Regions from separate parts of the Cronobacter muytjensii ATCC 51329 genome, predicted to be linked through region 2. Evidence: predicted binding sites of a transcription regulator. Region 2 holds the regulator's gene; each other region holds the start of a gene.
The links. Region 2 encodes CRP, which controls carbon source genes, mostly activating them, when cyclic AMP is high. Its sites were predicted from a motif close to ATGTGANNNNNNTCACAT; they were not measured.

Region 1 (4,179 bases), 550 kb from region 2:
ACCCCGCACTGCTGACGCCACACCCGTGGCGTCACGCCCGTTTCGCGGGTAAACACGACCGAGAAGTAGTTGCTGTCTTCAAAGCCGCAGCGCGCGGCGATATCGCTAATCAGCAGATCGGAGTGGCGCAGCAGATACTGCGCCTGACAGATACGCAGCTGGCGCAGGTACTGGCTGATGGTCATACCGGTCTGCTGGCGAAAGAGCTGGCGCAGCGGGCGTTCGGCAATCTGATAATGGCTGCAAAAATGCTGCAAATCGAACGGCACGTCGAGGCTGTTGCCAAGCGCCGCCATCAGCAGATCGAGCTTTTCGCCCTCGTCCGGCCCGGCCCCGCTCGACGGCTGGTAGCGATGACGACGCAGCGTAATCGCCAGCTGTAAAAACAGGCTTTCGGCTAAACAGTGCGACAGCGCATCGTGCTTCGGGCTTTCATGTTCCAGCTGATCGATAACCTGCCGCGCCTGCACCATGCCGTGGCTGCTGAGCCGCCAGCGCGGATCGCCGCCAGGGCCACGCGGGTTTTCCAGTAGATCGCGCCAGTTCACGTTCAGTTGCAGCCGTTCAGGGCAATAAATGATGTTATGCAACACGAGATCGTTCACGGACTCGTAGCGGTGGCGGTCTTCGGCGCGAATATAAAAGAGATCGCCGCAGGTAATGCGATAAGGCCGGTCGTTCAGCACATGCAGGCCGTTGCCGCGCCAGACCAGCACCAGTTCGCAGAACTCGTGGGTATGCTCGGCAAAGACATTTTGCGGGTAGCGATCCGCCACCACCACCGGCTGGGTAGGCGTGGCGAAAAAGTCCGCTTTCCTGAGCACTAACTGAGGGGCCACTGGGCTTCTCCGGGACAAATAGCTGCAAAGTATGCAATTTTTTGCCCCAGAAAACGGTGATTCTCTTCGCGTTACTGCATCTGCCCGTCGCGCCCGAGGCGAATGTCGCGCGGCGACCAGGAAAACTCGCGCCGGAACAGCGTGGAGAAATGATTGCTGTCGCCAAAACCGCACTGGTAGGCAATCTCCGTCACACTCTCTTCGCTGTGGCGCAGCAGATAGCGCGCTTTCATTAAGCGTAAACGGTTGAGATAGCGCTGCGGCGTCAGGCCGGTGCGCTGCTTCAGCTGCCGATGCAGCGTGCGCAGCGAGAGCCGGTGGCACCCGGCGAGCTGTTCCCAGCAGACATCCTCCGCATAGTGATCTTCAAGCCAGGCGATCAGCTGATTCAGCCGCTCGTCGGCATGGCCGCTGCCCTGCGCCTGGCTGCCGCGCCGCAGCAGGATCAGCAGTTGCATAAACAGCATTTCCATACTGGCGATGGCGTGCACGTCGCTGCTCTCGCGCAGCGCCTCCAGTTGATCCACCAGCGGACGGGCCTGATGCAGCGTCTGCTGGCTGACGCGCCAGTGCGACGGATAGTGGCCGTCCTGCTCCTGCGGCAGGAGTTTTTCAAGCCCTGACAGGAAACTGAACGCCTGCGGCGAACGATACAGCACGTTGGTCAGACAGAGGTTTTCGGTATGTTCATACAGATGGCGGTCGTGGTCGCGCACAAAACAGACGGAACCGCCGCTTAACGTGTACGGCTGGCCGTTAAAGACATGCGTGCCCGTGCCGTGCTCGACGATGACAATTTCATAGAAATCATGGTGATGTTCAGGAAAAGCCGCCTGCGGCAGACGCGGTTCAATGGTTACCGACGCCGCGCCGGTTGGGAAAAAATCAACGCACTGTAGTACCGTCATCATCGCCCCCGCTTTCAGTAAAACCTGCCTGATAGTAGATAACGGTTCTCAACTACACCTTCAATTTTCGACGTCAAAACGCGCAAAGCCCGTCGGATTTTTAAGAAACGTCGTGAAATTTCTGGAAATGCGGCGCGGCTCACATGCGCCCACGCCTGGCCTGCAAACGCCGTTCTGTGAACTCCCTCACGTTCATCTTTGCTTCCTTGCCAGCGCCGGTAACGCGCTGTCAGTGGGATGAAGGTGCGCCGCCGCGCCGCTCCCTAGACTGGCGTCAGAGATTTCAACAAGGACCCCTACCATGACTATTCGCCATAGCGTCGCGGTCGACCTGGGCGCCTCCAGCGGCCGCGTGATGCTGGCCCGCTACGACAGCCAGGAACAGCGCCTGACGCTTCAGGAAATCCACCGTTTCGCCAACGGCCTGCGCCGCGTAGACGGTTTCGACACCTGGGATGTGGATGCGCTGGAGCGTGAAGTGCGCCTCGGCCTGGAAAAAGCCTGCGGGTGCGGCGTCGTCATCGACAGCATCGGCATCGACACCTGGGGCGTTGATTATGTGCTGCTGGATGAGCGCGGCGAGCGCGTCGGCCTGCCGGTGTCGTACCGCGACAGCCGCACTGACGGCGTGATGGCCCGCGCGCAGCAGCAGGTGGGCCGGGAGGCTATCTACCGCCGCACCGGCATTCAGTTTCTGCCGTTCAACACCCTTTATCAGTTCCGCGCGCTGGTGGAACAACAGCCGGAGCTGGTCGGTCGTGTGGCGCATGCGCTGCTCATTCCGGACTATCTCTGCTACCGGCTGACCGGCGCGCTGAACTGGGATTACACCAACGCCACCACGACGCAGCTTATTAATATCGACACCGATAACTGGGACGAGACGCTGCTCGACTGGGCGGGCGTGCCGAAACACTGGCTGGGAGTGCCGACGCACCCGGGTAATGTCATCGGCCGCTGGCGCAGCGCGCAGGGCATCGATATTCCGGTGGTATCCGTGGCGACGCACGACACCGCCAGCGCCGTGATCGCCGCGCCGCTGGAGGGCAATGACGCCGCCTGGATCTCCTCTGGCACCTGGTCGCTGATGGGCTTTGAGAGCAAAACGCCCTACACCGGCGACCGCGCGCTGGCTGCCAATATCACCAACGAAGGCGGCGCCGAGGGCCGCTATCGGGTGCTGAAAAATATTATGGGGCTGTGGCTGTTGCAGCGCGTCTGCAAAGAGCAGCGGGTCGACAACCTCCCTGCGCTTATCGACGCGGCCCGCGCGCTTCCCGCCTGCCGCTTTGTGGTGAACCCTAACGACGACCGCTTTATCAACCCGGACAACATGAGCCGCGAGCTGCAAACCGCATGCCGTGAGAACGGCCAGACTGCGCCGGAAAGCGCGGCGGAGCTGGCGCGCTGCATCTTCGACAGCCTGGCGCTGCTCTACGCCCGCGTGCTGGATGAGCTGACCGCCCTGCGCGAGCGGTCATTTACGGTGCTGCATATCGTGGGCGGCGGCAGCCAGAACCCGTTTCTTAATCAGCTCTGCGCCGACGCCTGCGGCATTCCGGTGATGGCGGGCCCGGTGGAAGCCTCCACGCTTGGCAATATCGGCTGCCAGCTGATGGCGCTCGACGAAATAACCGACGTCGACGCGTTTCGCCGCGTGGTGACCGCCAGCCAGCCGCTGACCCATTTTCAACCTCAGACTGACAGCGAGATTGCCCGCCATGCGGCGCGAGTTTCGCCGTATCGCCAAACCAGGAAGGAGCTTTACGCATGACCACTCAAATCAACCAGGCATGGGAACTGGCGAAGCAGCGCTTCGCCGCCGTGGGCGTCGATGCTGACGCCGCGCTGCGCCAGCTCGACCGCCTGCCGGTATCGATGCACTGCTGGCAGGGCGACGACGTGGCCGGGTTTGAAAATCCGCAGGGGCAGTTGACCGGCGGCATCCAGGCCACTGGCAACTATCCGGGCAAGGCGCGTAACGCCGAAGAGTTGCGGGCCGATCTCGGCCAGGCCCTGAGCCTGATCCCCGGCCCGAAACGTGTGAACCTGCATGCCATCTACCTGGAATCTGACACGCCGGTTGCGCGCAATGAAATTAAACCAGGCCATTTCGCGAACTGGGTCGCGTGGGCGCGTGAAAACGACCTGGGGCTTGATTTCAACCCGTCCTGCTTCTCGCACCCCTTGAGCGCCGATGGCTTTACGCTGTCGCACGCCAACCCGGAAATCCGCCAGTTCTGGATTGAACACTGTCAGGCGAGCCGCCGCGTGTCGGCCTCGTTCGGCGAACAGCTCGGCACGCCGTCGGTGATGAATATCTGGATCCCGGACGGCATGAAAGATACGCCGGTAGACCGCCTCGCGCCGCGTCAACGCCTGCTGTCAGCGCTTGATGAGGTCATCAGCGAGAAACTTAACCCGGCACACCA
Region 2 (4,179 bases):
ATTCACGCCAAAGACGACCCGTTTATGGATCATCACGTGATCCCCGATCCGGCCACGCTGCCTGCTAATATTGAATATCAGCTGACGGAGCATGGCGGTCACGTGGGCTTCGTCGGCGGCACGCTGCGTCAGCCGAAAATGTGGCTGGAGCAGCGCATTCCTGACTGGCTAACCCCTTATCTGGACCGATAAATGATCATTCCCTGGCAAGAACTCGACCCCGATACGCTGGACCGACTGATTGAAGCCTTCGTCTTGCGCGAAGGCACCGATTATGGTGAACATGAACGCTCGCTTGAGCAAAAGGTCGCCGATGTGCGGCGTCAGTTGCAAAGCGGCGAAGCCGTACTTGTGTGGTCTGAACTGCACGAAACGGTCAATATCATGCCGCGCGCGCAGTTTCGCGGTTAACGTTGCCTGGCGGAGCCTTGCCCCGCCGCTTCAGGGAGTTGTCTCGCTATGTCTGCCAAACATCCGGTTATCGCCGTCACGGGTTCCAGCGGCGCGGGCACCACGACGACCAGCCTTGCGTTTCGTAAAATTTTCGCCCAGCTGAATCTTCACGCCGCCGAAGTGGAAGGCGACAGCTTTCACCGCTACACGCGCCCGGAAATGGACATGGCAATCCGTAAGGCGCGCGATTTGGGCCGCCATATCAGCTATTTCGGCCCGGAGGCGAATGATTTCGGCCTGCTGGAGCAAACCTTTGTGGAATACGGCCTGACCGGCAAAGGGCAGTCGCGCAAATATCTGCATACCTACGATGAAGCCGTGCCCTGGAATCAGGTGCCAGGCACTTTTACGCCGTGGCAGCCGCTGCCGGAGCCAACAGATGTGCTGTTTTATGAAGGCCTGCACGGCGGCGTGGTGACGCCGCAGAATGACGTGGCGAAGCATGTCGACTTGCTGGTGGGCGTGGTACCTATCGTCAACCTGGAGTGGATCCAGAAAATGATCCGCGACACCAGCGAGCGCGGGCATTCCCGCGAGGCGGTGATGGATTCCGTGGTGCGCTCGATGGAAGATTACATCAACTACATCACGCCGCAGTTTTCACGCACGCATATCAACTTCCAGCGCGTGCCGACGGTGGACACCTCAAACCCGTTCGCCGCCAAAGGCATTCCGTCACTCGACGAGAGCTTTGTGGTGATTCATTTCCGTAATCTGGACAATATCGATTACCCCTGGCTGCTCGCGATGTTGCAGGGCTCGTTTATTTCTCACATCAATACGTTGGTGGTGCCGGGCGGCAAAATGGGGCTGGCGATGGAACTGATTATGTTGCCGCTGGTGCAGCGGCTGATGGAAGGCAAGCAGATACAGTGACGCCACGCCGTAACAGGCAGAAATCGTAGGGCGGGTCAGCGCAGCGCCACCCGCCCCCGCATTACCCTTCTATCACCTCATACGAATGCGTAATGTTCACGCCTTTGCCGAGCATCAACGCCACCGAACAATATTTTTCCGCCGACAGATCCACCGCACGCGCGACCGCTGCATCCTTCAGAGCCTTCCCCGTCACGACAAAATGCAGGTTGATATGCGTGAACAGGCGCGGCGCCTCTTCGCGGCGTTCAGAGGTGAGCTTCACTTCGCAGTCAGTCACCTCGTGACGGCCTTTTTGCAGAATAGACACCACGTCGATAGCGCTGCAACCGCCTGCGGCCATCAGCACCATTTCCATCGGGCTTGGCGCTTTGTCGCCAGAGTTGCCATCCATCAGGATCTGGTGGCCTGATGCGGACTCGCCCAGGAAGGTTAAGCCTTCCACCCATTTCACTCGTGCATGCATGATTATCGCTCCAGGCTATTCATTTTACTGACAGATTACGCGGCCCCGCCATAAGAGGCAACGGAAGGCGACCTGCGTCAAGCTGAAACGAGACAACAGGAGACACCTGAGAAAAGCTATGCTAAAACAGTCTGGATGCAGCGGCGATACATTGATGTTACGCATGTATGCAGAGGAGAGACAATTTATCGGCTGCGATGTCCACGGACAGCCAACTTCCCTGGATGCGGGAAGATGATGATTGCAGAGCCAGACAGGGGTTACGCGCCCTGTCTTTGGAGCCAGTTTAAAACAGAGGATAACCGCGCATGGTGCTTGGCAAACCGCAAACAGACCCGACTCTTGAATGGTTCTTGTCTCATTGCCACATTCATAAGTATCCATCTAAGAGCACGCTGATTCACCAGGGTGAAAAAGCGGAGACGCTGTACTACATCGTCAAAGGCTCAGTGGCAGTGCTGATCAAAGACGAAGAGGGCAAGGAGATGATCCTCTCGTACCTGAATCAGGGAGACTTCATCGGCGAACTGGGTTTGTTCGAGGAAGGTCAGGAACGCAGCGCCTGGGTTCGCGCTAAAACTGCCTGTGAAGTGGCTGAGATCTCTTACAAAAAATTCCGTCAGCTGATTCAGGTAAACCCGGATATTCTGATGCGTCTTTCTTCACAGATGGCGCGTCGTCTGCAGGTGACCTCAGAAAAAGTCGGCAACCTGGCGTTCCTCGACGTGACGGGCCGCATCGCGCAGACGCTCCTGAATCTCGCCAAACAGCCGGACGCCATGACCCATCCGGACGGTATGCAGATCAAAATTACCCGCCAGGAAATCGGTCAGATCGTGGGTTGCTCCCGCGAAACCGTGGGCCGTATCCTGAAGATGCTCGAAGATCAAAACCTGATTTCCGCGCACGGGAAAACCATCGTGGTTTACGGAACCCGCTAAGGTTTCTGAAAAAAACGGCGTGTCGCTTCGGTAACACGCCGTTTTTGTTTCTATACTTCTCCCCTATGTGGCGTCGTCTTATCTATCACCCTGAAATCAATTACGCTTTGCGGCAAACGCTGACCTTAAGCCTGCCGGTCGCGGTGGGATTGATGCTGGGCCATTTACAACAGGGGCTGCTGTTCTCGCTGGTGCCCGCGTGCTGCAACATCGCCGGTCTCGATACCCCCCACAAACGCTTCTTCAAACGCCTGATTATCGGCGCGTCGCTGTTCGCGCTGAGCAGCCTGGCGGTACAGTTTCTGCTGTTGCAGGCGGTGCCGCTGCCGCTGATTTTGCTGATGCTGGCGCTGCTGCTCGGCGTGACGGCGGAGATAAGCCCGCTGCATGCGCGTCTGCTGCCCGCGTCGCTTATCGCGGCGATTTTCACGTTAAGCCTTGCCGGCAATATGCCAGTCTGGCAACCGATGTTGCTTTATATTCTCGGCACCCTCTGGTATGGCTTGTTCAATGGTTTCTGGTTCTGGCTGTGGCGTGAGCAGCCGCTTCGCGAATCGTTAAGCCTGATTTATCAAAGCCTCGCTGATTACTGCGAGGCGAAATATAGCCTGCTGACACGCCATACCGACCCGGAACAGGCGCTGCCGCCGCTGCTGGTGCACCAGCAAAAAGTCGTGGATCAGATAAGCCAGTGTTATCAGCAGTTGCAAATGCTGGCGGCGACCCGGCAGAACGGCTACAAGCGTCTGCTACGCGCCTTTCAGGTAGCGCTGGATCTTCAGGAGCATATCTCGGTGTCACTGCATCAACCGGGCGAAGTGCAAAAGCTGGTGGAGCGCAGCCATGCGGAAGCGGTGTTGCGCTGGACGGCGCAAACCGTGGCCGCGCGCCTGCGCACGCTCTCCGACGATATCCTCTATCACCGCTATTCTCACCGCTTTACGATGGACAAACAGATCGAGGCGCTGTCAAAAATCTCCCGCCAGCACCCTGATAACCCGGTCGGGCAGTTTTGCGAATACCATTTCAGCCGCATCGCCCGCGTGCTGCGTACCCAGCGCCCGCTTTACGCCCGCGACCTCATGGATAACGGCCAGCGCCGCCTGCCGCTGTTGCCCGCGCTGAAAAGCTATCTGTCGTTCAAATCGGCCGCGCTGCGCACCGCGGCGCGGCTTGGCGTGATGCTCGCGGCGGCGGGTCTGCTGGCGAGCGTATTTCAGTTGCCGAAGCCGTACTGGATCCTGATGACGGTCCTGTTCGTCACGCAAAACGGCTACGGCGCGACGCGGGTGCGCATTTTGCACCGTGCGGGCGGCACGCTGGCCGGGCTGATTATCGCGGGCATTACGCTGCATCTGAATGTGCCGCAGGGCTATACGCTGCTCGGCATGCTGGTGGTGACCTTAATCAGCTATCTCATTATCCGCCGCAACTACGGCTGGG
Region 3 (4,179 bases), 2.1 Mb from region 2:
GCGCTGAAAGCCGGGCGCGAGCCGTCGCTTGAAGATCTCACCAGCCAGCAGACCGAAGTGGAGCTGCGGATGCCCTCGCTGCTGCCGGAAGCCTTTATCCCGGACGTCAATACGCGACTGTCCTTCTACAAGCGCATTGCCAGCGCCAAAAAAGAGCAGGAGCTTGAAGAGATCAAGGTGGAGCTTATCGATCGCTTTGGCCTGTTGCCGGACCCGGCGCGCAACCTGCTGGATATCGCGCTTTTGCGCCAGCAGGCGCAGAAGCTTGGCGTACGCAAGATTGAGGCCAATGAAAAAGGCGGGACGATTGAATTTGCCGAGAAGAACCATGTTGATCCGGGCTGGCTTATTGGTCTGCTGCAAAAAGAGCCGCAACATTATCGCCTCGACGGGCCGACGCGCCTGAAGTTTTTCCGCGAGCTGGAAGAGCGCAAAAACCGCATGGAATGGGTGCGTCAGTTTATGGCGCAACTCGCCGAACACACCCTGCCGTAATCCACCACGCCCCGCTCAGGGGCGTAACTTTACAATCTTTTGCATTCGTCCAGGGTTTCCCTGGACGAACCCCCGCCATACTTCTCTCTTTATCAATAAATTACAAAAGCTTCTCTGCCTTTGGGATCTGTAAATGAAAAGAGAAAATGCGCGTTTTACCCGCTGGCTGTCATGGCTTGCCTTCGCCGCGAGCGTGACGCTTGGCGCAAGCCATGCGATGGCCAATACCTATCCGCTGCCGCCGCCTGGCAGCCGGCTTATCGGCGAAACCCTCTACCACACGGTGGCAGACGACGGCGGCTCGCTGGAGGCGATCGCCAAACGCTATAACGTTGGCTTTCTGGCGCTTTTGCAGGCGAACCCGGGCGTTGATCCGTATGTGCCGCGCGCGGGCAGCGTACTGACGATTCCGCGCCAGATGCTGCTGCCGGACGCGCCGCGCGAAGGCATTCTCATTAATCTTGCCGAGCTGCGGCTCTACTATTTCCCACCGGGCGAAAACAGCGTGACCGTCTACCCGATAGGCATCGGTCAACTGGATGGCGATACGCTGACGCCGACGATGCAGACATCCGTCTCGCAAAAACGCGCTAACCCCACCTGGACGCCGACCGCCAATATCCGCGCGCGCTATAAAGCCCAGGGTATTGATCTGCCGCCGGTAGTCCCGGCCGGGCCGGATAACCCGATGGGCCACCACGCGATCCGCCTTGCGGCTTACGGCGGCGTCTATCTTCTACACGGCACGAATGCCGATTTCGGTATCGGGATGCGCGTTAGCTCCGGCTGTATTCGCCTGCGCGATGACGACATTAAGCATTTATTCAGCGTGGTGCCGGTCGGAACGCGCGTGAATATCATTAACGCGCCGGTGAAAGCGTCCGTAGAACCGGATGGCCGGCATCTGGTAGAGGTGCATCAACCGCTGTCAAAACGGATTGAGGACGATCCGAAAACGCTGCCGATTGTACTGAACGCAACCCTTCAGGCGTTCCAGTCTGCCCCGCAGACCGACCGCGACGTGATGGAGCACGCGCTGCGCCTGCGCGCTGGCGTGCCGGTCAACGTCACCGCGCACGCTTCTGAACCCACTTCTAACGCCATCTGAGCCCTGAACGAAAAAAGGCCCTGTCGCTGAACAGGGCCTTTTGCTGTGTGTCGGTTCAGCTTATTTATAAATAACCGCCGTGCCGTGCAGGGCGTTCGGGCCATTCGCCGAGGTGATGCGGAACGATTTCGCACCGGCTTCATCCGCTTTTTGCGCAAGCTCCGCTTCGAGCGACGACAGGTTAGTCCCGGCGGTGGCGGAGATAGTGCCCACTTTCTGCTGCCCCGCTGGCGTTGACTGCACCTGGACGGCAGCGACGCTTGCAAATGACAGCGAACTCAGAATGGCGACGGCGAACAGCATGTTGACGTTTTTCATAGGGTAACCTTTTTATCAGTAAGACGGTTCGGTAACAGAGGGTCGTTAACATTATTTAATTAATGATCGATAGATAAATGATAGTTGTGATCTGCATCACGTGTCAATATAATTTTTAACGATCGTTATATTAATAGCTCGCTTACGGCGACCCGCCGCTGGAAACTACATCCGGCGCGGTTTTGCTGGTACTCCCGGTGCAAAAAGGGGTATTTTGAAGGCAGGTTCAGATAAAGAGGTTAAACGGCACCATGACAACAGAAACGCAAAGTTGCGCAAAAAAAAGCCGTGGCCGACCGAAAGTGTTCGACAGGGAAGCGGCGCTTGATAAGGCCATGGCACTATTCTGGCAGCATGGCTACGAAGCCACGTCGCTGGCGCATCTGGTGGAAGCGACCGGTGCCAAAGCGCCGACGCTGTATGCGGAGTTCACCAATAAAGAGGGGCTGTTTCGCGCCGTGCTTGACCGCTATATCGCACGCTTCGCGCAACAGCAGGAAACCTTGCTGTTTCGCGCTGATAAACGCGTCGATGAAGCGCTGCATGACTATCTTTGCGCGGTAGCGAGCTGCTTTGCCAGTAAAGAGACGCCGGCGGGCTGTTTTATGGTCACGACGTCTGCGGCGCTCGCCGCATCGTCTGAAGAAATCGCCGCCACGCTGAAAGCCCGTCATACGCAACGCGAAGAAATTTTGCTGCGCTTTTTAAGTGAGCGGCAGGCGAAAAAAGAAATTCCATCAGAATGCAACTTGCCTGCACTGGTACGCTTTATCAGTTGCCTGGTGCACGGCATGTCGGTAAGCGCACGCGAAGGCGCCAGCCAGGAAGAATTGATTCAGATTGTGAATATGACTATGCGACTGTGGCCGCACCTCTTGCAATAGTATCCCCGCCTTCCGGGAGCGGCATCCGCCACTCCCGTTTTTCCCATAAATTCTATGAATAATCGCCGTTTCGCTGAAAGCCTTTCTGCGCCGTTTATTGATAGGAAAAAACTGGCAAATATATCCTTCAGAATAGCTACTCTTTGATCGTCAAAGAAATGATTATTCGTGTGCTAATTAATTAGCACCATCAATTATTAGAACTGGAGTTATTCACGTCATGAAGACGGTGCCATGCAGGGACGAGGACTTTTTTCCACACAGTATCCGTGGTGTATCAAGTTTCAAATATGGAAGACAAGAGACGATTTTTGGCTATACACCTACAGAAGGAAGATGAACATGGCTTTGCTATTACCATTATTTAAGGTGTTAATAGTAATAACATTGTTATTTGGCCTTTGGTTGTTCTGCGGTGGTTCTATTCTTTATGCGTTTTTATCAGTGCTGATCACGGGTTTTATTTTATTCAGACAACACAGTGCTATGTAATGCCAACGCCCATGCCTCACAGCCCGTGACGCATGGGCGTTTTCGCATGCGTATTTTGTGGTTTCCCACCGGGGCGCAGGCATAAAAAAGCCCCTCTGCCTGAGTGCGAGAGGGGCAATGGTGCGTAACGCTTTTTTATTTTCAGGTTTTCTGATTCAGTACCAGCTGTCCGTTGCTGTCGAGCGGAATACGGCTGCCCGGATCGTTATCCATACGGATTTTGCCCTGCTCTTCCCCGATGCGGTACGTCACATCATAACCGAGCATTTTCTCTGATTTGTCATAGACGGTTTTGCAGCGCTGCTGAGTCGTGGTGTAGGTATCGCTCTCCTGCAGATGACCCTGGATCTGGTTGCCGGCGTAGCCGCCGCCCAGCGCGCCCACCACCGTCGCGACATCTTTACCGCGCCCGCCGCCAAACTGGTGGCCAATCACGCCGCCTGCGACCGCGCCCAGTACCGAGCCGGTCAGGCGGTTTTCATCCTGAACCGGACGACGATGCGTCACGGTGACATTACGGCACTCCTGACGCGGCGTTTTCACGGTCTCTTTGATAGGCGTGGCAGAAACCACCTGAGCATATTTCGGCGAAGGAGTAAAAACATCCAGACTCGCCACCGCCGCTACGCCCAGCGCAGCAACCACCCCAATACCGATACCCGCTAACATTGATTTATTCACAGGAATTCCTCCCGGCTGTGCAATTAGTAACAATTTTGCAATTGAGGAAACGAATGGCAAATCAGAAAACGACTCAAAAAAGAGGATTAACCGGGGCGAATCAGCGGATTGAGAGGAGTCTGAAGGGAAAAGGTGACGGAAATAAAATTTCATCCGCCCTGGCGGGCGCCGGGGCGGATGTCTTGCTTAGTGCAGCTTCAG

Region 1: a site for CRP is predicted at 1,875-1,892, ahead of rhaS (HTH-type transcriptional activator RhaS). Genes of this name have one in related genera too.
Region 3: a site for CRP is predicted at 2,006-2,023, ahead of bhsA (multiple stress resistance protein BhsA). Genes of this name have one in related genera too.

The regions. Positions count from the first base shown of each region.
Region 1 is NZ_CP012268.1:3,862,161-3,866,339, forward strand. It holds gene rhaR (HTH-type transcriptional activator RhaR) at 1-839, opposite strand, end outside; gene rhaS (HTH-type transcriptional activator RhaS) at 911-1,747, opposite strand; gene rhaB (rhamnulokinase) at 2,049-3,521, shown strand; gene AFK63_RS17695 (L-rhamnose isomerase) at 3,518-4,179, shown strand, end outside.
Region 2 is NZ_CP012268.1:50,456-54,634, reverse strand. It holds gene AFK63_RS00270 (hydrolase) at 1-192, shown strand, start outside; gene AFK63_RS00265 (YheU family protein) at 193-411, shown strand; gene AFK63_RS00260 (phosphoribulokinase) at 460-1,329, shown strand; gene AFK63_RS00255 (OsmC family protein) at 1,391-1,795, opposite strand; gene crp (cAMP-activated global transcriptional regulator CRP) at 2,104-2,736, shown strand; gene AFK63_RS00245 (YccS/YhfK family putative transporter) at 2,802-4,179, shown strand, end outside.
Region 3 is NZ_CP012268.1:2,320,112-2,324,290, forward strand. It holds gene mfd (transcription-repair coupling factor) at 1-495, shown strand, start outside; gene ldtC (L,D-transpeptidase LdtC) at 629-1,603, shown strand; gene bhsA (multiple stress resistance protein BhsA) at 1,664-1,921, opposite strand; gene AFK63_RS10810 (TetR/AcrR family transcriptional regulator) at 2,173-2,805, shown strand; gene AFK63_RS10815 (glycine zipper 2TM domain-containing protein) at 3,439-3,978, opposite strand; gene AFK63_RS10820 (NAD(P)/FAD-dependent oxidoreductase) at 4,165-4,179, opposite strand, start outside.